Regions from separate parts of the Enterobacter pseudoroggenkampii genome, predicted to be linked through region 2. Evidence: predicted binding sites of a transcription regulator. Region 2 holds the regulator's gene; each other region holds the start of a gene.
What was found. Region 2 encodes Fur, which represses iron uptake genes when iron is present. Its sites were predicted from a motif close to ATAATAATGAGAACNACTATCAA; they were not measured.
Positions count from the first base shown of each region.

Region 1: sodA (superoxide dismutase [Mn]) is a predicted target of Fur. The motif match lies at 6,961-6,983, and genes of this name have one in related genera.
Region 3: exbB (tol-pal system-associated acyl-CoA thioesterase) is a predicted target of Fur. The motif match lies at 5,063-5,085, and genes of this name have one in related genera.

Region 1 is NZ_JAPMLV010000010.1:52,371-62,327, reverse strand. It holds gene fdxH (formate dehydrogenase subunit beta) at 1-581, opposite strand, end outside; gene fdnG (formate dehydrogenase-N subunit alpha) at 594-3,644, opposite strand; gene fdhD (formate dehydrogenase accessory sulfurtransferase FdhD) at 4,017-4,853, shown strand; gene OTG14_RS23055 (YdgH/BhsA/McbA family protein) at 4,968-5,180, shown strand; gene OTG14_RS23050 (AzlD domain-containing protein) at 5,220-5,543, opposite strand; gene OTG14_RS23045 (AzlC family ABC transporter permease) at 5,543-6,202, opposite strand; gene OTG14_RS23040 (helix-turn-helix domain-containing protein) at 6,305-6,853, shown strand; gene sodA (superoxide dismutase [Mn]) at 7,057-7,677, shown strand; gene yiiM (6-hydroxyaminopurine reductase) at 7,750-8,424, shown strand; gene OTG14_RS23025 (UTRA domain-containing protein) at 8,613-9,317, shown strand; gene OTG14_RS23020 (sugar phosphate isomerase/epimerase family protein) at 9,326-9,957, shown strand, end outside.
Region 2 is NZ_JAPMLV010000001.1:406,633-416,589, reverse strand. It holds gene pgm (phosphoglucomutase (alpha-D-glucose-1,6-bisphosphate-dependent)) at 1-1,318, opposite strand, end outside; gene seqA (replication initiation negative regulator SeqA) at 1,343-1,891, opposite strand; gene ybfF (esterase) at 2,075-2,848, shown strand; gene ybfE (LexA regulated protein) at 2,977-3,264, shown strand; gene fldA (flavodoxin FldA) at 3,420-3,950, shown strand; gene fur (ferric iron uptake transcriptional regulator) at 4,241-4,687, shown strand; gene chiQ (ChiQ/YbfN family lipoprotein) at 4,784-5,113, opposite strand; gene chiP (chitoporin ChiP) at 5,161-6,558, opposite strand; gene glnS (glutamine--tRNA ligase) at 7,005-8,672, opposite strand; gene nagE (N-acetylglucosamine-specific PTS transporter subunit IIBC) at 8,842-9,957, opposite strand, start outside.
Region 3 is NZ_JAPMLV010000005.1:156,398-166,354, reverse strand. It holds gene dkgA (2,5-didehydrogluconate reductase DkgA) at 1-492, opposite strand, end outside; gene yqhD (alcohol dehydrogenase) at 598-1,761, opposite strand; gene OTG14_RS19115 (AraC family transcriptional regulator) at 1,957-2,856, shown strand; gene yghB (DedA family general envelope maintenance protein YghB) at 2,905-3,564, opposite strand; gene metC (cystathionine beta-lyase) at 3,708-4,895, opposite strand; gene exbB (tol-pal system-associated acyl-CoA thioesterase) at 5,147-5,878, shown strand; gene exbD (TonB system transport protein ExbD) at 5,883-6,308, shown strand; gene OTG14_RS19090 (methyl-accepting chemotaxis protein) at 6,582-8,033, shown strand; gene OTG14_RS19085 (hypothetical protein) at 8,030-8,476, opposite strand; gene OTG14_RS19080 (hypothetical protein) at 8,478-8,882, opposite strand; gene OTG14_RS19075 (ESA_00282 family adhesion-associated protein) at 8,986-9,489, shown strand; gene OTG14_RS19070 (TIGR00645 family protein) at 9,571-9,957, shown strand, end outside.

The DNA.
Region 1 (9,957 bases), on a different contig from region 2:
GTTTTCATATCCTCTTTGGAGCCAAATTGGATCGCGCCGGTTGGGCAGGTCTTCACGCATGCAGGCTCCTGGCCGACGGTAACGCGGTCCACGCACAGGGTGCATTTGTAGACGCGGTTGTCTTCCGGGTTCAGGCGCGGTACGTCGAACGGACAGCCCGCGATGCAGTAGCCGCAGCCGATGCACTGTTCGGACTGGAAGTCGACGATGCCGTTGGCATACTGAATGATAGCCCCTTCTGACGGACATGCCTTCAGGCAGCCCGGATCCGCACAGTGCATACAGCCGTCTTTGCGGATAAGCCATTCCAGTTTGTCGTTCTGCTCCACTTCCGAGAAACGCATCACCGTCCAGGACTTGGCGGTCAGGTCCGCCGGGTTGTCGTACACCCCGACGTTGTGACCCACTTCGTCACGCAGATCGTTCCACTCTGAACACGCCACCTGACAGGCTTTACAGCCGATACAGGTGGTCACGTCGATAAGCTTCGCCACTTCCTGCTGGTGGTCCCGTGCCTGAGGCGCGGGCGTGAAACCATTAGTCGCGGAACGACGGATAATGTCTTGAGATTGATAAGCCATAAGTCGTCTCCGTTACACCTTTTCCACGTTCACGAGGAAGGCCTTAAACTCCGGCGTCTGCGTATTCGCATCGCCGACGAACGGCGTCAGGGTGTTCGCAATGAACCCTTTCTTCGCCACGCCCTCATAGCCCCAGTGAATCGGAATACCGATGGTATCCACCTGCTGACCGTGAACGTTCAGCGTGCGAATACGCTTGGTCACCACCGCCTTGGCTTTAATGTAGCCGCGGTTAGAGGAGACCTTCACGGTATCGCCATGGGCAATCCCGAGCTTGTTCGCCAGCTTCTCGCCGATCTCCACAAACTGTTCCGGCTGCGCGATGGCGTTAAGCAGCGCGTGCTTGGTCCAGTAGTGGAAGTGCTCGGTCAGACGGTAGGTGGTGCCCACGTACGGGAACTTGTCTTTTTTACCCAGCGCTTCGAAATCGCCCTTAAAGATACGGGCTGCCGGGTTAGAGACCACGTTCGGGTGCAGCGGGTTGGTGCCCAGCGGCGTCTCAAACGGCTCGTAGTGTTCCGGGAACGGACCTTCCGCCATCTTATCGATAGCAAACAGACGTCCCATCCCTTCAGGCTGCATGATAAACGGCCCAACGTCGCTGCCCGGTGCGGCAGTGCTGTAGTCCGGAATATCCACGCCGCCCCATTTCGCGCCGTCCCACTTCAGAAGCTGACGCTTCGGATCCCACGGGTTGCCCTGTGGGTCAGCGGATGCGCGGTTATAGAGGATGCGGCGGTTAAGCGGCCATGCCCATGCCCAGCCCAGCGTATTGCCGAGGCCCGACGGATCGGCGTTATCGCGGTTGGCCATCTGGTTGCCCTTCGGCGTCCAGCTACCGGCAAAGATCCAGCAGCCGCTGGAGGTCGTGCCGTCATCGCGCAGGTGCGCGAAGGTGCTGAGCTGATCGCCTTTCTTCGCTAGTACGGTGCCGGTGGCCGGGTCGATAACGTCCGCCAGCGCCTTACCGTTGCTCTCCATCGCCACTTCTTCTGGCGCAGGGTTTTCCGGCGTCGAGTAGTTCCAGGTCATGTTCAGGACCGGTTCCGGGTTCGCGCCGCCTTCTTCCGCATACATCTTACGCAGGCGCAAGAAGATACCGGCCAGGATCTCGCCGTCGTTCATGGCGATGCCCGGGGCGTCCGCGCCTTTCCAGTGCCACTGCAGCCAGCGTCCGGAGTTAACGATAGACCCGTTCTCTTCCGCGAAGCAGGTTGACGGCAGACGGAACACTTCGGTCTGAATCTTCGACGGATCGACGTCGTTCGATTCACCGTGATTCTGCCAGAAGGTCGAGGTCTCGGTATTGAGCGGGTCAATCGTCACCAGGAACTTCAGCTTCGACAGAGACTCAACAACCTTGTTCTTGTTCGGGAACGAGGCCACCGGGTTAAAGCCCTGGCACAGATAGCCGTTCACTTTGCCCTGGTGCATCATCTCGAAATACTGCAGAACGTCGTAGCCTTTGTCCCACTTCGGCAGCCAGTCAAAGCCCCAGCTGTTTTCCGCCGTCGCTTTATCGCCGAAGAATGCTTTCATCATGGAGACGAAGAACTTCGGATAGTTGCCCCAGTAGTTTACCTGGCCTTCGAGCAGCGGTTTCGGCGTACTGGCCGTCAGGTAGGTTTGCAGGTCGGTCTGTTTTTCGCTTGGCAGGTTCATGTAACCCGGCAGGCTTTGAGACAGCAGGCCGAGGTCGGTCAGACCCTGAATGTTGGAGTGACCGCGCAGGGCGTTCACGCCGCCGCCTGCCATCCCCATGTTGCCGAGCAGCAGCTGAACCATCGCCATGGTGCGGATGTTCTGCGCGCCGATGGAGTGTTGCGTCCAGCCGAGGGCGTACAGGAACGACGCGGTTTTATCTTTCGCGCTGGTTTCGGCGATCAGCTCGCACACCTTCAGGAAGTCCGCCTTCGGCGTACCACAGATGTTTTCGACAACTTCCGGCGTGTAGCGGGAGACGTGCTCTTTCAGCAGGTTCCACACGCAGCGCGGGTGTTGCAGGGTGGTGTCGCGCTTCGCAAAGCCTTTCTCATCCAGCTCGTAGTTCCAGCTGGTTTTATCGTATTTGCGTTTTTCGGCGTCGTAACCGCTGAACAGGCCATCTTCGAAGTGGTAATCCTCACGCACGATCAGGCTGGCGTTGGTATAGGCTTCGGTGTATTCGCGGTTGTATTTTTCGTTGGTCATCAGGTACAGCAATACGCCTGACAGGAAAGTGATGTCAGTACCTGAACGAATAGGGGTGTAGAAATCCGCCACTGACGCAGTACGCGTAAAGCGGGGATCGATCACAATCAGTTTCGCACCGTTGTGGATTTTGGCTTCCATCGCCCAGCGGAACCCGACAGGGTGCGCTTCAGCGGCGTTACCGCCCATCACCACAATGAGGTTGGCGTTCTTGATGTCGACCCAGTGGTTGGTCATCGCACCGCGACCAAATGTTGGAGCAAGACTTGCTACCGTTGGTCCGTGTCAGACACGCGCCTGGTTGTCGACCGCGAGCATACCGAGTGCGCGCGTAAATTTCTGGGTTAAATAACCGGTTTCGTTGCTGGAAGCAGAGGCACACAGCATCCCGGTGGAGAGCCAGCGGTTGACCGTAACGCCGTCGGCGTTCTTCTCAACAAAGTTGGCATCGCGGTCTTCTTTAATGTGTTTTGCGATGCGATCAAACGCCTCTTCCCAGCTGATTTGCTGCCATTTGTCGGAGCCAGGCGCGCGATATTCAGGGAATTTGAGGCGGCTTTCGGAGTGGATAAAGTCCACCAGACCGGCCCCTTTCGGGCACAATGCGCCGCGGTTGACCGGATGATCCGGGTCGCCTTCGATATGGAAAATAGACGCTTTGGCGTTTTTAGCACCGTCGCCGAGGCTATACATTAACAGCCCGCAACCGACAGAGCAGTACGTACAGGTATTACGGGTTTCACGGGTGCGCAGCAGTTTATACTGCCGCGTTTCCGCCAGCGCTACGCCGGGCGCAAAGCCCAGTGCCGCTGCCGTGGTGCCTGCCATACCGCCAGCGCAGATCTTAAAGAACTGCCTTCTGCTGACCTGCATGGGTCACTCCTTGTTTCGACATTGCTTACATATGTAGTTTTGACTTCGCGGTTGAAGAATGACCGCAAAGGAGAAAAATTTGCGTTAATCCCTCAATTCCACGAGGGATATCATCAGAATACCACATTGTCGGTACCGCTGTTCTAATGGCGTTAATACAAAGTGAACGTATTATCACCATGTTGATTATAAAGTGTGATATTGATCACATTAACAGCTCTGCATGTTAAAGCGGTGTAGCCGGTGGCAGGTTGCACCCCTGCTAAATGAGTAGGAGAATGGTTGTCGAAAAGTTGATCCATACTATGCGTAACGCCTGTGGATTATGCTGCAATAGCAGGCTCACCTCCGTGGTTGTTCAGGAATACCGCTGTGTCTAAACAAAACCGTGCTCCCCACTCGTCACCACTGCCTGCGGGCATTGTGGAACTGTCGGTACACAGACCGCCCCACATCACCCATGCCACGCCGGATTTTCTGGCGGAAGAAGTGCCCGTTGCGCTCGTTTACAACGGTATCTCGCATGTCGTGATGATGGCTTCGCCAAAAGATCTTGAGCTGTTCGCCATCGGTTTTTCCCTCTCGGAAGGCATCATCGAGCATCCGCAAGACATCTACGGCATGGACGTGGTGCAGGCCTGCAACGGTCTCGAAGTGCAAATCGAACTCTCCAGCCGCCGCTTTATGGGGCTGAAAGAGCGCCGCCGCGCGCTGGCCGGGCGTACCGGCTGCGGCGTCTGTGGCGTTGAGCAACTCAATGATATTGGTAAACCCGTTGCGCCATTGTCGTTTACTCAGACCTTTAATCTGGCTCACCTCGACCATGCGCTTGAGCACCTGAACGATGTACAGCCCATCGGCCAGCTGAGCGGCTGTACGCACGCGGCGGCATGGGTGTTGCCGTCGGGAGAGATTGCCGGTGGGCATGAGGACGTTGGCCGCCATGTGGCGCTGGATAAGCTGCTGGGGCGCCGGGCGCGTGAAAGTGACGTCTGGAAGCAGGGGGCGGCTCTCGTTTCCAGCCGGGCCAGCTACGAGATGGTGCAAAAATCCGCGATGTGCGGTGTGGAAATTCTGTTTGCGGTCTCAGCCGCAACGACGCTGGCGGTGAAGGTGGCGGAGCGCTGTAACCTGACGCTGGTGGGCTTCTGCAAGCCGGGAAGGGCAACCATTTATACCCATCCACAGCGATTAATTCTTAATCAATAATTTTGAATGATAATAGCAAATCCTTCCGCTTTTAGTTGTTCATGATGAGGTCTAGTATTTATCTCATCAAGGCACGGTGCCTTACCTAAACAACTTAATGAAAGGGTTTATATTATGAAAAGCATCAAAACTTTTGTCGCTGTAATCGCTCTGGCTACTTCTTTCGGTTCTTTCGCTGCTCAGACCGTGACCGCAACCGCGTCAACCATTGACGGCGCAGAAGCGAAAATCGCGGCTCAGGCTCAGGAAGCCGGCGCGTCATCTTACAAAATTACCCAGGCGTTCTCAGGTAACCGCGTACACATGACCGCTGAACTGACGAAATAAGCTGTCACACCGTCGAAAGAGCGCCCCCGGGGCGCTTTTTTAGTTTATGCCCGCCACGCGCAGCAGCGCGGTTACCACTGCCGCCGCCACGATCACCACAATTAACGGCATTTTCCGCCAGGCCAAAAACACCGCAAACGCCACGCCCAGCACGCGCGCCATGCCTGCGAAATGTTCGCCTTCATAAAACGTGGTCGCCAGCGCCACGGAAAAAAGCAGCACTGTTGCCGCGTCTGAAAGCAGCGCCTGAGAGCGTTCTGACAGTGCCAGCCTGCTGCCCAGTTTCGCCCCGCCAAGACGCATCAGGTACGTTCCCGCAGACAAAATGGCGATGCCGAGAATAAAAAACGTCATATTTCCCATTATTTTTTCCTCGCAGCAAGACCCAGTAAAGAGAGCAGCACCGGTAATCCTACCGGGGCAAACGGCACGGCAGCCAGTGATAGCGCGGCACCGCTGCAGGCGCGGATTAGCGTGGTACGGTTTTTAAATGCGGGAACCACCAGCGCCAGTAATATGGCCGGGAATACCGCGTCCAGGCCGATGGTTTCCGGGTCAGGTAACAGTTTGCCAACCATTGCGCCCAGCAGCGCGCCGAGCGGCCAGACGATGGCGACGCCTAAGCCGCACAGCCAGTAGGCGGCCTTACGCTGCTCGGCGGTTTTTTGCGACAGGCCAAACACCACGCTTTCGTCGTTCATAATGTGGCAACCCAACAGGCTCAGGCCGCGCTTGCCTACCAGTTCACGCACCGTCACGCCAAACGGCACGTGCCGCGCGTTGACCAGCAACCCCGCGGCTGCGGCCGCCAGCGGGTTACCGCCGCTTGCCACAATGCCGATAAACATAAACTCTGACGCGCCCGCGAGTACGGTGATGGAGAGTACAAACGGTACCCAGACCGGGAAACCGTAGGCCATCGCCAGGGAGCCGTAGGACATCCCGACCACGCCCACCGCGAGGCAGACCAGGATAATTGCTTTTATGGTGTCGCCTTTCAGGCAAGAGAGATGATGCTTCATACATTTTTAGCCATATCGAACGTGTATCCATTATAATGAACGCAACGAAACTGATTTTCAAGACGAACGATTCGTTCGTTTTATAGAACAAGAGGCCGTTATATGACGCAGCCGATCAGCCTGATCGCCAAAAGTCTGGTGCGAGAACGCCTGCGAACCGGGCTTTCACTGGCGGAAATTGCCCGCCGTGCCGGGATCGCAAAATCCACCCTTTCCCAGCTGGAGTCCGGCAACGGTAACCCTAGCCTGGAAACGCTGTGGTCGCTTTGCGTGGCGCTGGATATTCCTTTCGCCCGCCTGCTTGAGCCGCAGTTGCCGACCACACAGGTGATCCGCCGCGGCGAAGGGACGAAAGTGGTCGCCGGACAGGCTAATTACGAGGCTATTTTACTGGCCGCATGCCCCCCCGGCGCGCGCCGCGATGTTTATCTTCTGATGACCCAGCCGGGTGCTGACCGTATTTCCCAGCCGCATCCGCCAGGCTCGGTTGAGCATATCATTGTCACGCAGGGACGGGCGCTGGTTGGCCTGCTTGACGCGGCGGAAGAGCTCGGCGCAGGGGATTACATTTGTTATCCCGCCGACCAGCCGCACATCTTTAAAGCCCTGGAGCCAGACACTTACGCGCTGCTGGTGGCGGAACAAAACTAACCCGACAATGCTGTCGTCTTCGCGGCAGCATCTTCCGTTAACCTCCTGAGTGAATTACCCATTTTAGCTTTTGTCAGAATGTGAATAACCTTATAAAAACTACGGCATTGATAATCATTTTCAATATCATTTAATTAACTATAATGAACCAACTGCTTACGCGGCATTAACAGCTGTGCCGCCCGACAATAATGGAGAGGATTATGAGTTATACACTGCCATCCCTGCCGTATGCCTACGACGCACTGGAACCGCATTTCGACAAGCAGACGATGGAAATCCATCACACTAAACACCATCAGACCTATGTGAACAACGCGAACGCCGCGCTGGAAAGCCTGCCAGAGTTCGCTAACCTGCCTGTTGAAGAGCTGATCACCAAGCTGGACCAGCTGCCAGCGGACAAGAAAACCGTTCTGCGTAACAACGCTGGCGGCCACGCTAACCACAGCCTGTTCTGGAAAGGCCTGAAAACCGGTACCACCCTGCAGGGCGACCTGAAAGCGGCTATCGAGCGCGACTTCGGTTCCGTGGACAACTTCAAAGCGGAGTTCGAAAAAGCCGCTGCTACTCGTTTCGGCTCTGGCTGGGCGTGGCTGGTTCTGAAAGGTGACAAACTGGCGGTGGTTTCTACTGCTAACCAGGACTCCCCGCTGATGGGTGAAGCGATCTCTGGCGCATCCGGCTTCCCAATCCTGGGTCTGGACGTGTGGGAACACGCTTACTACCTGAAATTCCAGAACCGTCGCCCGGACTACATCAAAGCCTTCTGGGACGTGGTGAACTGGGACGAAGCTGCAGCACGTTTCGCCGCTAAAAAATAAGGTTGCGTTGACGCCTGTGAGAAGCGAGTCTTATGACTCGCTTTTTTTTGTATCTGCGTAATGGAGGCAGCAATGCATTACCCGGTGAACGTGTTTACAGGCAAGGTAAGGGAGTACGACGGCAGTCGCCCGAGCGCCATCGCTAAAATTCAGGTCGACGGTGAGCTGACGCTTACCGACCTCGGGCTGGCGGGTGACGAGCAGGCCGAAAAGAAAATCCACGGCGGGCCCGAGCGTGCGCTGTGCCACTACCCGCGCGAGCACTATCAGCACTGGAAAGCCGAATTCCCCGAACAGGCGGATCTGTTTGTCGCGCCCGCGTTCGGTGAGAACCTCTCGACCGAAGGGCTGACCGAGCAAAACGTCTTTATCGGTGATATTTACCGCTGGGGCGATGCCCTGATTCAGGTGACGCAGCCGCGCTCGCCGTGCTTCAAGCTCAACTACCATTTCGGCATTCATGACATGTCGGCTCAGATGCAAAACGCGGGTAAAACCGGCTGGCTGTACCGTGTGGTGCTGGCTGGGCAGGTTTCAGCGGACGCACCGCTTGAGCTGGCATCACGCCTGAGCGATGTGTCTGTTTATGACGCCTGCGCCATTGCCTGGCATATGCCGTTTGATGACGAACAGTATCACCGCCTGCTGTCGGCGGCGGGGCTATCGACCAGCTGGACGCGCACCATGCAAAAACGGCGGCTCAGTAACAAAATTGAAGACAATGCCCGTCGGTTATGGGGTAAATAGGTTTCTCTTTCGTTCGTCTCCCCCGTGCTAACGGGGGATGCTCCCTTCTTTTACACCGTACTTAACCTTTCCTTGCTTCATTCCTGATACATGGCCCACAAAAAAAGTGTTGGCCATGTAAAAACACTTGAGAATTCTTCCAGCTCAAATATCTTATGATCAAATTGGTTTAAACCAGATGGTGTGGGATGAAAGAAAAAAACTACGTGGATGTGCTCAGGGAGCGTTTTGAACGCTGGCTGAGTGAACAAAACTTACCGGCTGGCTCGAAGCTACCGTCTGAGCGCGAGTTGTGCGAACTGCTGGATGCCAAACGCATGACCTTACGGCAGGTGCTGATTGAGCTGGAGGTGGGTGCACGGATATTTAGAAAGAACCGCAGCGGCTGGTTTATTTCTGCTAAGCGCTTTATCTATAACCCAAAATCCCTCTCCAGTTTTAATGCGGAAGCCCGTGCCCAGGGGCGAAATCCCTCCTGGGGCTATTTATCCCGTGAGAGCATGGAGAGCGTGCCGCATCAGGTTGAGAGGGTGTTTCCCGCGTCTGAGAATTGCTATCGGGTAACAGGATGGTGTGGGCTCGATGAACATAAGGTTTTTTACCACGAGTCATATATTGATGCAGAAACCGCGCCGGGATATATCCATAAACTGGAGAACCAGTCGTTTGCCAGCGTCTGGGAAGATGAATTCGGTCATACCTTAACCATTAAAGAGATGATCTTCAAACCGGTCAATATGCCGGAGCTGGCCTGCAAAGAACTGGGTGTGGCACCGAATACTTACGGAATTTTGGTGGAAAAACACCGAGCGACACGGGATAAAAAAGTGGTGCAGGTCGATTTTGAATACTGGCGCCTTGAATCAGTGGAACTCGTTATTCATGATGAATGAGAAGAAAAATGAAAAATATTGATAAAGTGCGGCTGGCGGAACGTGCGAGAAATATACCTCTCTATCTGCACGCCTACGCGTTTCATTTAAATATGCGCTATGAACGCGTATTGCCGGGTGATTTGTTAGATATAGCGCATCAGCAGAAATTAAAGGGGGTAAAAATTCATGTCGAAGACGGTGAAACGCAATCCCTGCAAAAATTAAATGACCAACAGTTACGCACGTTTAAAGAAAAAGCGCAAAGCTACCATCTGGATATTCATATTGAAACCAGCGCTTCGGATAAAGCGACGCTGGATGATGCGATCCGTATCGCCCTGGCGACGGGAGCGACCTCGGTGCGCTTCTACCCGCGTTATGAAGGGTATCTGAAAGACGTGCTCGATAAAATTGCCAGCGATATTGCGTATTTATCTCGTTATGACGATTGCGGCCTGAGTTTTACTATTGAACAACATGAAGATTTACAGGGCCATGAACTGGTGACGCTGGTGAAAAACAGCGGGATGAAAAACCTCTCCATTCTGTTCGACTTTGGCAATATGATTAATGCCAACGAAGAGCCGCTGGCGGCATTAGAGGTTATGGCCCCCTTGATTACCCAGGTGCATATTAAAGATGCGCGGATTATTAACGA
Region 2 (9,957 bases):
AGCGTGCCGCCAGATCATTGTAATGTTCCTGCGGGTTTTTACCGGTGACCGCGGTGATTTCCGCCGCCAGCAGGCACATGATGATGCCGTCTTTATCGGTTGACCATGGCGTGCCGTCGAAACGCAGGAAAGAGGCCCCCGCGCTCTCTTCACCACCGAAACCAAAGCTGCCGTCGTGCAGACCGTCAACGAACCATTTGAAGCCCACCGGCACTTCCACCAGCTTGCGGCCCAGCGCCTCGACCACGCGGTCGATCATCGCCGAGGAAACCAGCGTTTTACCGACGGCCACCTCTTTGCCCCACTGCGGACGGTGCTGGAACAGGTAGTTAATCGCAACCGCCAGATAGTGGTTCGGGTTCATCAGCCCGGCAGGGGTGACGATACCGTGACGGTCATAATCCGGGTCGTTAGCAAACGCCAGATCGAATTTATCACGCAGCGCCAGCAGGCCCGCCATTGCGCACTCGGAAGAGCAGTCCATACGGATCGCGCCGTCTTTATCCAGGTGCATAAAACGGAAGGTCTGATCGACGTGATCGTTCACGATGGTCAGATCCAGATTGTAATGCTCGGCGATACGCTTCCAGTATTCGATACCGGAGCCGCCCAACGGATCCACGCCCAGCTTCAGGCCAGCTTTCTGAATGGCCGCCATATCGACGATATCCGCCAGCCCTTCCACGAACGGCTGAACCAGATCCTGCTCTTTCACGCGGCCGGACGCCATGGCCGCATCCAGAGAGATGCGCTTCACGCCTTTCAGGCCGTCAGCCAGCAACGCGTTCGCACGATCTTCCACCACTTTGGTGACGTTGGTGTCGGCCGGGCCACCGTTAGGCGGGTTGTATTTGATGCCACCGTCTTCCGGCGGGTTGTGGGATGGCGTGATAACGATACCGTCAGCCAGCGCGCCACCTTTTTTGTTGTGTACCAGGATAGCGTTAGAGACCGCAGGCGTTGGGGTGAAGCCATTGTTCTCCTGAACAATGACATCGACGCCGTTTGCAGCCAGCACTTCCACAACAGAGATGAACGCCGGTTCAGACAGGGCATGGGTATCTTTCCCCACGTAGCACGGACCGGTAACGCCGTTTTTAGCGCGCTCTTCCGCAATGGCCTGAGCAATGGCCAGAATGTGCGGTTCGTTAAAGCTGTGGCGCGCCGCGCTGCCGCGGTGACCAGATGTACCAAACTTCACTGCGTGTTCTGCGTTGCCCACGACCGGCTTCAGCACGTAATACTGCGCGGTCAGCTGAGCGACGTTAATCAAATCGCTTTGTTGTGCAGGTTGGCCTGCACGGCTGTGATTTGCCATTACCGGGTCCTTCTGATGCAAGGGTTAAATTGTACCGCAAACCTTTTCAATCAATTCCGCCGGGAACTGCATGGACTGCATGATGTGTTCAATCATGCTGCACTTGCGGTCCGTATTGGTATTGGTGATCACCCAGTACGGGGTGCCAGGAACATGTTTGGGTTTGGTTTGATTGCCATTTTGCAGCAGCGTCTGCTCGTCGCCCGCGAAATAGACGCGAGTACGACCGTGCAGCGACTCGGTCGCTTCAGCAAACGCTTTGTTATCCAGTGAATAAAGTGTAGACAGCACCAGCATAAAGCGGTTAACCGCCTTTTTCTGTTCCGCATATTCATCGGAGAGCAGCAGCTCGCGCATCGCGCGCACTTTATCTTTTGCCGGCGTCACGGCAGGTTTTGCTTGTGCAACAACGCTCGGCTGAGACACGACATCTTTGGTGACTGGGGTAGCAGGCTGTGAAGCGGCGGAAATTTTAAGCATGCGCCGTAAAATGTCGGACGCGCTCTCCCCGATATGCCGCGTCTGGCTGGCAATATACTGATAGAGTTCGTCATCAACTTCGATTGTTTTCATCTTAATCCAGTGCGATATCTTATCTGAATACAAGTCATTGGGATTATAAGGTCAAATCCCAACAGCGGATAGCGTCAAACCAGGTTGGCGGCAAAAGTCAGATTAAACTGGAACCTTGCAGCCGGGCGGCAGAATGGTCAACATGATACCCTAACCTGACATACGTAAAAAAAGAACTTTGCCATGAAATTGAATACCCGAGCGCAAACTGCACAATCGCCGAACAATAATTCTCCCATCGTACTGGTTCACGGGCTTTTTGGCAGCCTGGATAACCTGGGCGTGCTGGCACGCGATCTGGTTACCGACCACGATATTTTACAGGTCGATATGCGCAATCACGGTCTTTCCGGGCGTTCCGACGAGATGACCTACGCGGCGATGGCGCAGGATCTGCTGGATACGCTGGACGCACATAGCCTGCAGAAGGTAACGCTGATCGGGCATTCAATGGGTGGTAAAGCGGTGATGGCCCTGACGGCACTGGCCCCGGACCGTATTAGCGGCCTGGTGGTAATTGACGTCGCGCCCGTGGATTATGACGTCCGTCGTCACGACGAGATTTTTGCCGCCATTAATGCGGTCACAGAAGCGGGTGTCGCGACACGCCAACAGGCGGCTGCCGTCATGCGTGAGCATCTTGATGAAGAAGGCGTCGTGCAGTTCCTGCTGAAGTCGTTTGTTGACGGGCAATGGCGTTTTAACGTGCCGGTGCTCTGGGACCAGTACAACAACATCGTGGGCTGGAAAACCGTCCCCGCCTGGCCGCACCCTACCCTCTTTATTCGCGGCGGAAACTCACCTTACGTAACCGACGCGTACCGCGACACGCTGCTGGCCCAGTTCCCGCAGGCTCGCGCCCACGTTATTGCCGGTGCCGGGCACTGGGTGCATGCGGAAAAACCTGACGCCGTGCTGCGCGCCATTCGCCGCTATCTTGCTGATACTGCAAATTGATTAAAAAGAGAGCGACTGGAAGGCTGCAGGCGTCCAGTCGTTGGCGTGCCGTTTTTGGTGATGTATGATGGCGCGCTTATCGCCCGGGCATTAGCAGGGCGGCGTGTTTCCCCCGAAGTCTCAGAATCATGGCCAAAGAACAAACGGACCGTACGACACTAGATCTGTTCGCGAATGAGCGTCGCCCGGGACGACCCAAGACGAATCCGCTTTCGCGCGATGAACAGCTGCGTATCAATAAACGCAACCAGCTTAAACGCGATAAAAATCGTGGGCTTAAGCGTGTCGAACTGAAGCTTAACGCCGACGCCGTCGATGCGCTGAACGAGCTGGCCGACGCGCGAAATATCAGCCGCAGTGAACTCATTGAAGAGATGTTGATCGCTCAGCTTGAAACGTTACGCGGCCAGGCATAAGTCTGAAAATCCCCTTTATCGCCCTTTTCATGTAGCACAGAGTGCAGTCCTGCGCGATAGCTGTTTCCGCAGGGTTGCCAGTTCTGCTATTATTGCCCTTATCCGTGGCCGAATTGCGCCACCATACTATTAAGTTTCAAGAGGTTATTTTACTCATGGCAATCATCGGCATTTTCTTTGGCAGTGATACCGGCAATACCGAAAATATCGCAAAAAACATTCAAAAACAGCTCGGTAAAGACGTTGCTGATGTGCATGACATCGCCAAGAGCAGCAAAGAAGATCTGGAAGGCTATGACATTTTGCTGCTGGGTATCCCAACCTGGTACTACGGTGAAGCCCAGTGCGACTGGGATGATTTCTTCCCGACGCTGGAAGAAGTCGACTTCAACGGTAAGCTGGTCGCCCTGTTTGGCTGTGGCGATCAGGAAGACTACGCCGAATACTTCTGTGACGCGCTGGGCACCATCCGCGACATCATTGAGCCGAATGGCGCGGTTATTGTAGGCCACTGGCCGACCGCCGGTTACCACTTCGAAGCGTCTAAAGGCCTGGCCGATGACGATCACTTCGTGGGTCTGGCCATCGACGAAGACCGTCAGCCAGAACTGACCGCCGAGCGTGTTGAGAAGTGGGTGAAGCAGATCCGTGAAGAACTGCACCTGGACGATATTCTGAACGCCTGATTATTTCGCGGCGCAACTGCGGTTGCGCCCATGCCCCAGGTCAAACCGATTAAATTAATCGCTACAATCTTTTAACTTTTTCGCCCAGACCTGTACAATGTCTCCCTGATAAAATGTGGTTTTCCATTGAGCAAGTTTGTTGGTGATACCCCATTTTTATAAGCATATTTTGCCTGAGACTTGCAGTTTTCATTTAGCCATGGCAGTTCTATAATGAGACGCATTATCCCAGGTGCATTTTCTGTCACTTCCTACAGAAGTGAATCGTTTAGCAACAGGACAGATTCCGCATGACTGACAACAATACCGCATTAAAGAAGGCTGGCCTGAAAGTTACGCTTCCTCGGTTAAAAATCCTTGAAGTGCTTCAGGGTCCAGACAATCACCATGTCAGTGCGGAAGACCTTTATAAACGTCTTATCGACATGGGTGAAGAGATTGGGCTGGCTACCGTCTATCGCGTGCTGAACCAGTTTGATGACGCGGGCATTGTTACCCGTCATAATTTCGAAGGCGGTAAATCTGTTTTCGAACTGACCCAGCAGCAGCACCACGATCACCTGATCTGCCTCGATTGCGGCAAGGTCATTGAATTCAGCGATGATTCCATCGAATCACGCCAGCGTGAAATCGCCGCGCGTCATGGCATCCGCCTGACCAACCACAGCCTGTACCTTTACGGTCATTGTGCTGAAGGCGATTGCCGCGAAGACGACCACGCGCACGACGCGAAATAAACAAGTGTTCATACTCTGAGCCAGCCGTAAGGTTGGCTTTTTTTTGCCTAAAAAAATGCCCGGTGGCGCAGCGCCACCGGGCATGATAACAGCGAGTTACTTACTGTTATTGCTTCGAATTTCTTTCCAAATCTGGTCGCAACGCTTCGCCACTTCCTGATCGTTACCGGTTTTACGCGCCTGGATACAGGCCTGGTAATCCATTACGCGGACATTTTCCTGCGTCGCGAACTGCTCATGCGCTTTCTCTTTCTTCAGCACGTTTAGCACGCTCTGACAGGCTTCAATTTTTTCCGGCGAACCTTCCGCAGTATTAATGCAGGCGCTATATGCCTCCTTCAGGCGGGAGTCCTCTTTTGGTGCCTGAGTCTGCGCACACGCCACCAGCCCTGATGCCAGCAACGCGACGACTACGATTTTTTTCATCATATACAGTCTCCATACCGGCGGGACTCAGCCCGCCAGTGCGTTTATCAGAAGATGGTGAATGGGGCGATAACCATGAATTTCACGTCACGTTCATCCTGGAAGATGTTGCCGTAACCGCCCGCATAGCTCGGGATATCGGAGTGGTTGTCATACTGGGTGAAGTGCAGTTTGAACATCGTGCCTTTCGCGCGGCCATCCTGCAGGGTATAGATTGCATCCAGGCTGTAGGAAGACTCTTTCAGGCGATAGTTGGGATCGTAGTATGCGTCCGGTGTTGCCATATCGGCAGGTTTTGCGTCCCAGGCGTAAGCGTAAGAAGCGCCCACCGCCCAGCCAGGCAGGTTCCAGTTTTTCAGGTCGTACATTGCACCGAAGAAGACCGCTTTCTCGCCGTCGGCGTTGAAGTCTGAGCGGTTATCCCACCAGATATCAAGACGGCCGTTGGAGGAGGCGTAGGTCGGAGTCATACGCTGCAGGAAGTAGCCCTGCTGCCCTTCCGCCTTCACCCATGTGCCTTCCAGACGCAAATCAACCTGACCAACCTTGTAGCCGAAGGTGAGTGCCTGCAGCCACGCGGTGCCGTCATAAATGTCATTGACCCCACCGTTACTGACTTTATCGCGCGTACCGTAGAACTGGTAGCTGGTACTCAGCGGGCTACCCGCGACATCAAACTTATAGCTGGCCTTGGCAAAGTACTGATCGATATAGCCTTGTGCCTGACCAAATGCCGCTTCAAGCACCAGATCGTTTTTGAAGTCGTATTTCGCGCCCAGCGAGTGCAGGTAATCGACTTTGGTTTTTTTATCGTTCTGGTAGAACTTGTCCATCTCGATGTGCCAAGGCGCTTTGTACTCGTTGGTCCACATATAGGAGAAGCTCAACGCACCCGCATCACCGTAGTCAAAGTTAGCCCCCGCTTCCGCACCCTGATAGGTACCCGGCATAAAGCTCCAGTGTGGCGCTAACAGAGTCTGGCCAGTTGGCTGAATATAACCGCCGCGCGCCCATACCGGACCGTATTTAAATTTCGCCGCGGCTTTGTAAAGGCTTATACCGCTCTTATCCCCGGACCAGTCTTCATCATAGGCTTTGTTGCTGGAGGAGAAGGCGATTTCGTTCGGGTGGCCGCTGTCGCCGTTTTCCGCCATTTCAATCGCGGTAAACGCAGCAATATCCAGACCGAACATATCCGCGGCATAGCCTGACTGGAAGTCCAGGTTGGCGTTCCAGGTGGAGTGAGAAAGGTTGGTTTTGTATTTATCTTCAGTGACGTCTTTACGGTCACGCTCACGCTGCCAGTAATAAATACCGCCCGTGAGGGTAGAATCTTCGATGAAACCCGCTGCTTTTGCCTCTGGCGCAATCACAAGTCCCGACATTGCTGTCACACCGGCAATAGCCAGCGCCAGCGCACTACGTTTGCCACTGAACGTACGCATAGATTATTCCTCTTTGACGAATTAAAACGCCTGAAACGGCGTAAATAAAAAAGACCAAATGGTCAGGGGTAGTTTTAAATACCCTCGAATTAACTACCGTCTTTAGGTTATTTTTCGCGACGCGAATTATCAATGCTTTTTAGCGGACAAAAGTCAGGATTATGACGAAGTGCACATAATTGGTAGTGCTTTGTAACATTTACGGGAAGGCGAGGAATGATGGGGAATTATCAGGTATTTCAGTGGGTAGACGTGGTATCTCTTTCCTTTTATGTAACATTTTTGATTTTCGCAATGGCACAAACTTTTTTTTAAAAAATAAGTAGCACCTCATTGACCTGATATTTTCATGACACCTCTTTAGGCCCTGGCTTAATACCCTGATCGTTATATAAAAAAACGCCGCACAGTGCGGCGTTTGTCTCTCATTGACCAGAGCAGCAATATTATTCGCCGATCTTCGTCCAGGTATCACGCAGACCTACAGTACGGTTAAATACTGGTTTTTCCGCGGTGCTGTAACGACTGTCCAGGCAGAAGTAACCTTCACGTTCGAACTGGAACGCTTTGCCCGCTTCAGCGGCTTTCAGAGAAGGTTCCGCATAACCCTGCTTGATCACCAGCGATTCCGGGTTGATGGTCGCCAGGAAGTCTTCCGCCGCACCCGGGTTAGGCACGCTGAACAGACGATCGTACAGACGAATTTCTACCGGCAGCGCGTGGGATGCGCTCACCCAGTGGATAACGCCCTTCACTTTACGGCCGTCAGCAGGATCTTTGCTCAGCGTTTCAGCGTCATAAGAACAGAAGATGGTGGTGATATTCCCTTCCGCATCTTTTTCAACGCGCTCGGCTTTGATGACGTAAGCATTACGCAGACGCACTTCTTTACCCAGCACCAGACGCTTGTACTGCTTGTTGGCTTCTTCGCGGAAGTCAGCGCGGTCAATCCAGATCTCGCCGCTGAACGGCACGTCACGGCTTCCCATTTCCGGTTTGTTCGGATGGTTAGGCATGGAGACCAGCTCGCTTTCACCCTGCGGATAGTTTTCGATGACCAGTTTCACCGGGTCGATAACCGCCATCGCGCGCGGGGCGTTTTCGTTGAGATCTTCACGAATGCAGGATTCCAGGGAAGCCATCTCAATGGTGTTATCCTGCTTGGTCACGCCGATACGCTTGCAGAATTCACGGATTGACGCCGCGGTGTAACCACGACGGCGCAGACCGGAGATGGTCGGCATACGCGGGTCATCCCAGCCCTCAACGTGCTTGTCGGTCACCAGCAGGTTCAGCTTACGCTTGGACATCACGGTGTATTCCAGATTCAGACGAGAGAACTCGTACTGGCGCGGGTGCACAGGAATGGTGATGTTATCCAGCACCCAGTCGTACAGACGACGGTTATCCTGGAACTCCAGCGTACACAGCGAGTGAGTGATGCCTTCCAGCGCATCGCTGATGCAGTGGGTAAAGTCGTACATCGGGTAGATGCACCACTTGTTACCGGTCTGGTGGTGTTCTGCGAACTTGATGCGGTACAGCACCGGATCGCGCATCACGATGAACGGAGACGCCATGTCGATTTTGGCACGCAGGCACGCTTTGCCTTCTTCGAAGCCGCCGGCACGCATTTTTTCAAACAGCGCCAGGTTCTCTTCCACGCTGCGATCGCGGAACGGGCTGTTTTTGCCCGGCGCGGTCAGCGTACCGCGGTATTCGCGGATTTCGTCAGCAGACAGCTCGTCGACATACGCCAGACCTTTGTTGATAAGCTCTACCGCATAGGCGTACAGCTGATCGAAATAGTCAGAGGAGTAGCAGATGTCGCCAGACCAGTTGAAGCCCAGCCACTGCACGTCGTTCTTAATGGACTCAACGTATTCGATGTCTTCTTTTACTGGGTTGGTGTCATCGAAACGCAGGTTGCACTGGCCCTGGTAGTCCTGGGCAATGCCAAAGTTCAGGCAGATAGATTTTGCATGCCCGATGTGCAGGTAGCCGTTCGGCTCCGGCGGGAAACGGGTATGGATTGTGGTGTGCTTACCACTGGCCAGATCTTCATCGATGATCTGACGAATAAAGTTACTCGGGCGGGCTTCTGCCTCACTCATCGTGGATTCCTCAAAGCGTAAACAACGTATAACGGCGTATGATCTTATAAGCCGGACGTAGTGACAACCCTTAAAACGTCTCTGAAGAAAATAATGGGGGCATTTGCTGCAAAAAAAAGCGGCGGAGGATATCCCCCGCCGCTTAAGGCATGACTCTACTCAGGAGCGATTACTTGCCTTTAATCTCATATAGCGGTGTTTGACCCGCAACAACCTGACCTTTCGCCTGGATGACCAGACCGCTGAAGTCGTCAATGTTGCTGCAAACCACCGGGCTTATCATGGAGCGCGCGTTGGCGTTCAGGAAGTCCAGATCCATTTCCAGAATCGGCTGCCCTGCCACCACTTCAGCGCCCTCTTCCACCAGGCGAGTAAAGCCCTGACCGTTCAGCGCAACGGTATCGATACCCATATGGACAACGATCTCCGCACCATTTTCGGTTTCGAGGCAGAACGCGTGGTTGGTGTTGAAGATTTTCACGATGGTACCAGCCGCCGGAGACACAACGGTTTTTTCCGTTGGTTTCACCGCCACACCGTCACCGACCGCTTTGCTGGCGAAGGCTTCGTCAGGCACTTGCTCAATCGCAACGACTTCACCGGTTACCGGTGAAACCAGCGCGGCTACCGTTTTGGCGTTAGGTACTGCCTGCGGTTTTGCAGCCGCTGGCGCGGCGGCAGGTGCGGCAGAAGCTTCTGCTGCGGCTACCGGACCGGTGGTTTTCATGGCGTTAGCAATTTTCTCTGCCACGAAGCCAACGATAATCTGCACGCTGGTTTTGTTCAGGCGGATAACACCGGAAGCACCCAGACGTTTGGCCAGCGCTTCGTTCACCAGGGAAGAATCTTTCACGTTCAGACGCAGACGGGTGATACAGGCGTCGATACCAGTCAGGTTGTCAGAACCGCCAACAGCGGCGATGTACTGACGCGCCAGACCTGAAACGTCCTGATCCTGAGCACCGCTCACGTTCACATCCTGACCATCCGCTTCGCTACCGGCCACGGCCAGCTCACGACCCGGGGTCATCAGGTTGAATTTGGTGATAGTGAAACGGAACACCATGTAGTAGATCGCGAAGAACACCAGACCTTGTGGAATCAGCATCCACCAGTGTGTTGCCAGCGGGTTACGGGAAGAAAGCACCATATCCACCAGACCCGCACTGAAGCCGAAACCGGCAATCCAGTGCATGCTGGCAGCGATGAACACGGAGATACCGGTCAGCACAGCGTGGATCACATACAGAACTGGCGCCACGAACATGAAGGAGAACTCCAGCGG
Region 3 (9,957 bases), on a different contig from region 2:
GTGCAGCTCGATCTGGTTAATGACAGGCGCGACGCCCGTCTCGTCAATCAGCCGCTGCAGGTGATGAACCTGGAAATTACAGACGCCGATGCTTTTCACCAGCCCCTCTTTCTGCAGTTCAATCATCCCTTTCCAGGCATCAACGTAGTGATCGATAGCCGGAACCGGCCAGTGCATCAGCCAGAGATCGACGAAGTCGAGCTGGAGTTTTTCCAGGCTCTCTTCCAGGGCTTCGCGGGGACGTTTTTGGTCGTCGTTCCAGAGTTTAGTGGTGATGAACAACTCATCGCGAGGGACACCGGCGCTGGCCAGTGCTGTACCCACGCCGTCCTCGTTTTTGTACGCGGCGGCAGTGTCAATCGACCGGTAGCCGACTTCCAGGGCTTTATGAATGGCGGAGACGACCTCGTCGTTACCGGCTTTCCATACACCTAGCCCCAGCTGGGGCATCACGTTGCCGTCCTGCAGCTTGATTACGGTTTGGTTTGCCATTTTTCCTCCTTCAGGTGCGCATCGCCGGAGGGTTCCTCCGGCGATGGGGTGTGCATTAAGTCTGGACGAAATGTCAAAAAACGAAAGTCGGGGGGACAAAAACGCTTAGCGTGCCGCCTCGTAAATACGACGGCTGACGTCCAGCGTGATGTCGCCGTGCTCGCCCAGATGGGTCATACCGTGCTCTTCGAGTTTCGCCAGCAGGGCAGGGATAGAGCTGCCGTCCAGGCCGTAGCCAGACAGACGCGTTGGCACGCCCAGACCTTCAAAGAAGCTGCGGGTCGCTTCGATGGCGGCATCAATACGCGCATCGTCAGAACCCTCGGTGATGTTCCACACGCGTTCAGCGTACTGCAGCAGTTTGGCGCGTTTAGTGTCGCGTTTTTCGTTCCACAGGGCAGGCAGCACAACGGCCAGCGTCTGAGCGTGGTCCAGACCGTGCATCGCCGTCAGCTCGTGGCCCAGCATGTGGGTTGCCCAGTCCTGCGGCACGCCAGCACCGATCAGGCCGTTCAGCGCCTGCGTGGCGGCCCACATTACGTTGGCGCGAACGTCGTAGTTTTCCGGCTCTTTCAGCGCTTTCGGACCTTCTTCGACGAGCGTCAGCAGAATGCCTTCCGCGAAGCGATCCTGAATTTTGGCATTCACCGGATACGTGACGTACTGCTCAACGGTATGAACAAATGCGTCGACCACGCCGTTCGCCACCTGACGCGCAGGCAGGGTGTAGGTGTAAACCGGGTCCAGAATGGCGAACACAGGCTGAACGTGTTCGTTCATGAAGGCCTGCTTGTCACCGGTGGTTTTACGGGAGATCACCGCGCCCTTGTTGGATTCAGAACCGGTGGCCGGCAGGGTCAGCACGGAGCCCATCGGGATAGCGCTTTTGATGTCGCTGCCGCGGGTTTCCAGAATGTGCCATGGATCGATGCCGTCAGCGTAGTGCGCTGCCGCCGCGATGAATTTGGTACCGTCCAGCACGGAGCCGCCGCCGACCGCCAGCAGGAAGGTGATGTTTTCTTCGCGGGCGATTTTCACCGCGTTCATCAGCGTTTCGTAAGACGGGTTTGGCTCGATGCCGCCGAACTCACGCACGTCCAGACCGTCCAGCGCGCTGTAAACCTGATCCAATACGCCGGTTTTTTTCACGCTGCCGCCACCGTAGGTGATCAGCACGCGGGCGTCAGCAGGGATCTGCGCGCGCAGATCGGCGATAGCGTCTTTACCAAACAGAATGCGGGTTGGGGTGTGAAGATTAAAGTTGTTCATTGCTCGTTCCCTTTAGTGGGTGAAAAACCGTGGTGGCGCAGAGGGCGACCTGTTGCTGCTCATTGTGGCCGCCCGGGGCTACGCCCTCAATGCACATTCCTGCCGATGTCTTGCCCATTTCTACAGAGCGCTGGAGAAAGCGCGGAAAACGACGCACACTGTCAACGTCGAAAACCGTACCCGGAGTAACGCAAGATGAACCGTGAGGCTATCTGCCAGCAGCTCACTGCGCAGATTAAGAGACTGATAGATAACGAAAATGGCGTCAGTGGGCTGCTTCCTGACATTCGCCTGCTTTATGGCACGCAGCCAGGGACGCGCACGCCGGTCATGTACCAGCCGGGCATCGTTTTTCTCTTCTCGGGCCATAAAATTGGCTATATCAACGAGCGCGTGTTCCGCTACGACACCAATGAATATCTGCTTCTGACGGTACCTTTACCCTTCGAATGTGAAACCTTCGCGACAGAGGCGGTTCCGCTGGCCGGTATTCGCGTCAACGTCGATATTCTTCAGCTGCAGGAGCTGCTGATGGAGATAGGTGAAGACGAGTTCTTCCAGCCTTCGATGGCTTCGAGCGGGATTAACTCGGCGACGCTGTCGGAAGAGATCCTCTGCGCCATTGAGCGTCTGCTGGACGTGATGGAGAGGCCGCTGGACGCGCGCATTCTGGGCAAGCAGATTATCCGCGAAATTCTCTACCACGTGCTGCTGGGCCCGGGGGGTGGAGCGTTACTGGCCCTGGTGAGCCGACAGACCCACTTCAGCCTGATAAGCCGCGTGCTCAAGCGTATCGAGAGCCAGTACACCGAAAATCTCAGCGTCGACCAGCTGGCGGCGGAAGCGAACATGAGCGTCTCGGCGTTTCACCATAATTTTAAATCGGTGACCAGCACCTCGCCGCTGCAGTACCTCAAAACCTACCGGCTGCATAAGGCGCGGATGCTGATGATCCACGACGGCATGAAGGCCAGCGCGGCGGCAATGCGGGTAGGCTACGAAAGTGCCTCGCAGTTCAGTCGGGAGTTTAAGCGCTATTTCGGCGTTACGCCGGGAGAAGATGCATCACGTATAAGAACGATGCAGGGAGTCTGACGAAAAACGTAGGCCGGGTAAGCGATAGCGCCACCCGGCTTTGTTGAATTATGCACTGCAGTACTTCTTCTTAATCACCACTGCGATAGTCCCCACCAGGCCCGCCACCAGCAGGAACATCGGCAGCACCATCAGGAAGGTCATCACCTGATCTTCGTGGTGTTTCACGAAGGGGATCATATTCAGCGCGTAGCCGAGCGTCGTCACCACGCCAACCCACAGCAGAGCGCTCAGCCAGTTGAAGAACTGGAAGCGGCGGTTCGACAGGCCGGAAATGCCCGCCATCGTCGGCAGAAGCGTGCGAACGAACGCCAGGAAACGCCCCGCCAGCAGCGCCAGCAGGCCGTGCCGGTCAAACATGCAGGTCGCACGCTGATGATATTTATGCGGCAGCTGCGCCAGCCAGCTTTTGACGACGCGCGTGTTCCCCAGCCAGCGGCCCTGCAGATAGCTCAGCCAGCAGCCCAGGCTGGCGGCGGAGGTGAGGATAACCATCGTTGGCGTGAAGTCCATGACGCCTTTACCGATTAACGCCCCGGCAAGTAAAAGCAGGCTGTCACCGGGTAAAAACGAGGCTGGCAGTAATCCATTTTCCAGAAACAGAGTTGCGAACATCACGAAATAGACGATACCGACGACGTGAGGATCCGCCAGCGCGGCAAAATCGTGGTGCCAGAGCGCCGCGATAATATCTTGAATAACAGCCATGGACTTTCCTGTGGAACAGCAGATATAGCGCTATTGTACTCCCTTATTGGCCCGTCGGGTTTGATCCCGGGCGCAACTCATGCAGACTTTTCCGCTTGCGGTGTCCATAAAAGCGTCCAGAGAGTACATTTTCAGCCAGCACTCTACACGATACGCTCGAACCCTGCTGCTAAATCCGCAATCAGATCGTCAACATTTTCTAAACCGATATGCAGTCGAATCAGGGTACCGCTGAAGTCCACGTCGCCACCGGGGCGCAGGGCCGCAATCTGTTCCGGCTGGTTAGCCAGGATCAGGGATTCAAAACCGCCCCACGAGTAGGCCATGCTGAAGAGGGTAAAATTATCCAGATAGCTTGCCAGTTCGTCGTTATTCAGCCGTTTTTTCAGCACAAACGAGAACAACCCGCTGCTGCCCGTAAAGTCACGCTGCCAGAACTCATGGCCTTTACTGCCGGGTAGCGCGGGGTGATTTACGCGCTCAACCTGCGGATGCTGTGCCAGCCATTGGGCCACCTTCAGGCTGCTTTCATGGTGCTGACGCAGGCGAACCCCCAGCGTGCGGATGCCCCGGCTGGTCATGTAGGCCGTGTCGGCATCCACCATTTGCCCCATCAGGTAGGCGTTTTCACGCAGCTGATCCCAGCAGCGCGCGTTGGAGACCGCCGTGCCGATCATGCCGTCCGAGTGGCCAATCAGGTATTTGGTCGCCGCCTGAATGGAGATATCAATGTCGAATTCCAGCGCTTTGAACAGCACGCCTGCCGCCCAGGTGTTGTCGATCATAACGATCGCCTCTGGCGCTTTGCTGCGCACGGCCTTCACGATAGCCGGCACGTCGTGAACCTCCATGGTAAGCGACCCCGGCGATTCCAGGAACACAATGCGCGTGTTGGGCTGAATAAGTTCGGCAATACCTTCACCAATCAGCGGGTCGAACCAGCCGGTGGTTACGCCGAGCTTGCTGAGAATTTTGGTACAGAAGTCCTGGCTGGGTTCGTAGGCGGTGTTGGTCATCAGGATGTGATCGCCCTGTTCCACGAACGCCAGAATGGTGTTGGCGACCGCAGCCGCTCCGCACGGGAACAGCGCGCAGCCTGCGCCGCCTTCCAGCTCGCACATCGCCTCCTGCAGAGAAAAATGGGTTAGCGTGCCGCGACGGCCATAAAACAGGCCGCCTTTCGCGCGGTTGCGCGTGGCGATTTTTTTCTCCTCAACGGTATCAAACACCAGCGAGGAGGCGCGTTGAATCACGCTGTTGACCGATCCCTGAGTATATTTTTTGCTGCGTCCTGCCTGTACCAGCGTGGTATCAAGATGCTTCTTTGTCATGTTCGCTAACCCTGTTTTTATACGTCTGGACGTCCAGACTACCACGATTGGAAAAAACTGCACCCGCAGGCTTATCGAATAAGCAGAAAATATTAGCAAAAAACCGCATAAGAAATTTTTACTGCGTAAGCGCAAGGAAAGTGAACGAAAATTGCGGCACTATGCAAATACTAATGAGAACTACTATCAATTCGACGACGTTTTGATATTATTACGTTCAGATTTTGTGATTTGCGTCCTGGAGATACAGAGTGGGTAATAATTTGATGCAGGCGGATCTCTCCGTTTGGGGCATGTATCAGCATGCTGACATCGTGGTTAAGATTGTGATGATCGGCCTGATTCTGGCGTCCGTTGTCACCTGGGCTATCTTCTTCAGCAAGAGCGCCGAGCTGCTTTCGCAGAAGCGTCGCCTCAAGCGGGAACAGCAGCAGCTGGCTGAAGCCCGCTCTCTGGATCAGGCTTCAGACATGACCTCATCCTTCCACGTGAAAAGCCTGACCACCCTGCTCGTGAATGAAGCGCAGAACGAGCTGGAACTCTCCGCGGGCAGTGAAGATAACGAAGGCATCAAAGAACGTACCGGTTTCCGCCTGGAGCGTCGCGTGGCGGCCGTTGGCCGACACATGGGGCGCGGCAATGGTTATCTGGCGACCATCGGGGCGATCTCACCGTTTATCGGCCTTTTCGGTACGGTCTGGGGCATCATGAACAGCTTTATCGGTATCGCGCAGACCCAGACCACCAACCTGGCGGTTGTGGCCCCGGGTATCGCAGAAGCGCTGCTGGCGACGGCGATTGGTCTGGTCGCGGCGATTCCGGCGGTGGTTATCTATAACATCTTCGCGCGTATGATTGGCAGCTACAAAGCCACGCTGGGTGACGTTGCCGCGCAGGTTCTGCTGCTGCAAAGTCGCGATCTCGACCTGAATGCCAGCTCGGTTAAGCCGGTGCACGCGGCGTCCAAACTGCGCGTGGGTTGATAGTATGGCGATGCGTCTAAACGAAAATCTGGACGATAACGGTGAAATGCATGAGATCAACGTGACGCCGTTTATCGACGTTATGCTGGTTCTGCTGATTATCTTCATGGTGGCTGCGCCGCTGGCGACGGTGGATATGAAGGTAAATCTGCCTGCCTCATCCAGCCAGCCCCAGCCGCGCCCGGAGAAGCCTATCTACCTGTCGGTGAAGGCGGATAAATCCATGTTCCTCGGCAATGACCCGGTGACGGCCGACTCTGTCATCCCGGCCCTGGATCAGCTTACGGGCGGTAAGAAAGACACCACGGTCTTCTTCCGTGCGGATAAAACCGTTGATTATGAAACCATGATGAAGGTAATGGACACGCTGCATCAGGCGGGTTACCTGAAGATTGGGCTGGTCGGCGAAGAAAAAGCGGCCAAAAAATAGAACGAAAGCTGGCGAAAGCCAGCTTTTTTGTTTTCTGCCACGCAACATCGTTATTATTTTCTGCTGTATATCCCCATTCTTCATATTTCCTTATCAATAAAGCAATAATTAATAATCCATTGATAGTTAAGTAAATATCAGTATTCGGCTGAGCCATTAAAATATATCGTTGGCTGAAATGGCGTCGGGGAATATCCCCACTACGCTTAAAAAAGATAATAAAAACAAACCTTCTTCGAAGGCTCTTTTCACCTGCACAGCAAGAGACTCCCTATGGCTACGATGACATGGCTGTATCCGCACGCGCCTCAAAACGATCTGTTTTCGCTTTCTGCCATTCGACGACGCGCCGACAGGCTAATACTGGTGCTCATCTGGTCGCTGTGGGCCATCTCGCTGGGGGGGGGCTATATCAACGAGAATATCGTGCAGGGGGCGATTATTGGCACCTCTCTGGCCTGTTTATCGACGCTGCTGACGCTGTTGTTTCCCGGCGCGCTGTTGCTCCGCCTGAGCTCTGCGTTTGTGCTAATGGCATTTTCCGCGCTGCTGATTCATCTGGGCGAAGGCGAAACTGAATACCATTTTTCGGTTTTTGTCCTGCTCTCCGCGCTCCTTGCCTGGCGAGACTGGCGCCCGCTGGTGATGGGGGCGGCGGTCATCGCGTTACATCATCTGGTGTTTAACTATCTGCAGGAGAATGACCTTTACGGCGTCGTGGTGTTCATGCACACCGGCTTTCATATGGTGGTTTTCCACGGGCTGTTTGTGGTGGTCCAGACCGCAATTCTGGTTCTGCTGGCGATACGAATGGAGCAGGACGCCCGCTCGGCGAGCGAGGTGGCAAGGCTGGCGGGGGTGATCAACCGTGAACCGGGGTACCTCACGCTGGCCGTCGATGCGGTCCCCGCAGAGTCTTCCTTTGCCCGCACGTTCAGCCTGACGCTGGGCACCATGCGCGCCACGCTTGAGCAGGTTAGCGCCAATATTGGGCAACTGCTGGAGGCATCCCGCGCGTTAGGACAGCGCAACAGCGCGCTGTCGGAACGTACCGATCACCAGGCAAGTTCGCTGGCGACGGCGGCCAGTGCGATGGAACAGTTAAGGGCTGTCGCCACCCTGACCAGTGAAAAAGCAAGCCAGGTCAGGGAGGTGGCGTTCAGCACCAGTAACGTGGCGGAGCAGGGGGGCCATAACGTACGGCAGGCGATTGCGGCGATGGAGCACATTCGCGAGGAGTCGCAGCGCATTTACGCCATTCTGGAGTTGATCGACGGGATTGCGTTCCAGACCAATATTCTGTCGCTCAACGCCTCGGTCGAGGCTGCCAGAGCGGGCGAACATGGCAAAGGCTTCGCGGTGGTTGCCTCGGAAGTGCGCGTGTTGGCCCAGCGCAGCGAGGGGGCTGCAAAAGATATCCGCCAGCTTCTGACCGCATCGCAGGCAACCACGCTGCAGGGCGTCGAGCAGGTTGAGCAGGCGGGTATGACAATGAAGTCGATCATTGAGAGTATCGAAGGGCTTCGCTCTCTGCTGGAGGAGCTGTCGCAGATGAGCGAGCAGCAGCGGGCGAGCATTGCGCAGATGAACGACAGCATTGCCAGCATCGATGCCAGCGTGCAGGAGAACGTGCGTCACGTAGCGCAAACAGTGCAGGTGGCTGAAGCGCAGCGCCAGCAGACGGGTCAGTTAAAAGAGGCGATTGCCGTATTCAGATTTAATTAGCGTTGCGGTTCGGAAGGGGCGCTGGCACCAGACGCCAGCGCGTCTTCATCAAGCGCCACGCAGGTGACGTTTGAGGTACGGAACTCACCGTCTGACAGCTTGCGCGTCAGGCGCAGGGTGGCGATTTCTCTGGCAAGCAGATACTGGTAATTGGCCTCGAGGCGACCCAGAAGCTTCTCTTTCAGCTCTGGCCGCTGTTCCATGATGGCGTTCATCACGGCGCCATAAATTTCTTCTTTGACCTGTAGCGGATAAATTTCGCGGCGATTCTGCCATTTCAGCCGCACCAGCGTTGCCGGGATCGATACCAGGTCCTGGGTAATACGCGTCATCTCGTCATTTTTTGTGTTTCGCAGCGCATCGAGATTTTGCTTTAAGATAAATTCATCACTTTTCTTATCATCTAAAGTCAAATAAACGTCGTTGTTTTTAACTTCCTTCACGTTAATCCTCCCCCAGGCTATAAAAAATTGGGTTGTTTTTTTCGCGCGTAATTAAGTTAAGCCAAATTTCATTGCCTGCTTCATTAATTTCTTGGGTTTTCTCGGCCAATATTTGACTTAGTTTCTGGGCATCTATTTCACCCTCGGCCTGCAGGTCATTCAGCAGGTGGACAAAGGCTTCAATTTTTATGGCGCGAAATAAGCGGTCTTTTATATGGCGATCGTGCTCTTCCAGCAACATATTTCGGGATTTGCCAGTTCGGGAAACACCAATTAATATATCGGGCTCGAAATCAGAGAGCTTTCTTTTCCCCTGAGTGAAACTGGCCTCTTTTTCTGCTTCCGTCGGTTGCTGTTCCACAGGCGTGATGTGGTACTTAGCCGGGACGAGATAGTCGGGCAGCATTTTCAATTTCCTTTAATTTCAACAGGGTGGGGTTGGTAAAGGCGTGAGATTCGTTGACAATATCATGAGGCAAATTTAAAATCAAAAAAAATGGAGCCTACCCATGAACAGCATCTTTTTTACGGTCATCACATTACTATTACTGACCGCTGGTGTTCTTTTATTGATGCAGGAGTTCAATAAAACGAAAGTGTCGAAAGACACCAGTGAACCCCCGCAACCTGAACTGATGACAAAAGAGGAAGGTGAAGACCATTTCTCTGTATTGATGAACTCCGTTACGCCGGTCTGGTACTGGCGGGTGAACCACGAATATATCGACTTTTTACACGCGACAATTAAGCGCATGAAAATGTCGGAAATTAATGATACGCCCGGACTGTTTGAGGCGCAGCGTCGCTGTAGCGACCTGAATTCAGCCGTGTATAAATATTATGACAATATCAAAAAGCGCTGCCTTAACGGCGAGAAGGTCTCTTATTCCGATCTGGACGTATTAAATTTGCGGCAGTGTTTTCGCGAGTTCAGTCTGGAAGCCTATCCTGAGCTGGTGGCGCTTGTCTGGCCGGAGTACGCCCGTCCCGAGGTTAACCCGGACAACGTCTGAGTGACGTACTGTTGAGTTATTGCAAACAGTCAGCGCCGTTGAGATATACTGGGCGCTGGTTTCTTTTGCAAACAGGACTTTATGGAACGCTTTTTTGAAAATGCCATGTACGCCTCTCGCTGGATACTGGCCCCCGTCTATTTTGGCCTTTCGCTGGCGCTTGTCGCGCTGACGATTAAGTTCTTTCAGGAAATCCTGCATGTTCTGCCGAACATTTTTTCCATTGCCGAAGCGGATTTGATTCTGGTTCTGCTGTCGCTGGTGGATATGACCCTGGTGGGCGGGCTGCTGGTGATGGTGATGTTCTCCGGCTACGAGAATTTTGTCTCCCAGCTTGATATCGACGAGCGTAAAGAGAAGCTCAGCTGGCTGGGCAAAATGGATGCATCTTCGCTGAAGAATAAAGTGGCCGCGTCGATTGTGGCTATCTCCTCTATCCACCTGCTACGCGTGTTTATGGACGCGAAG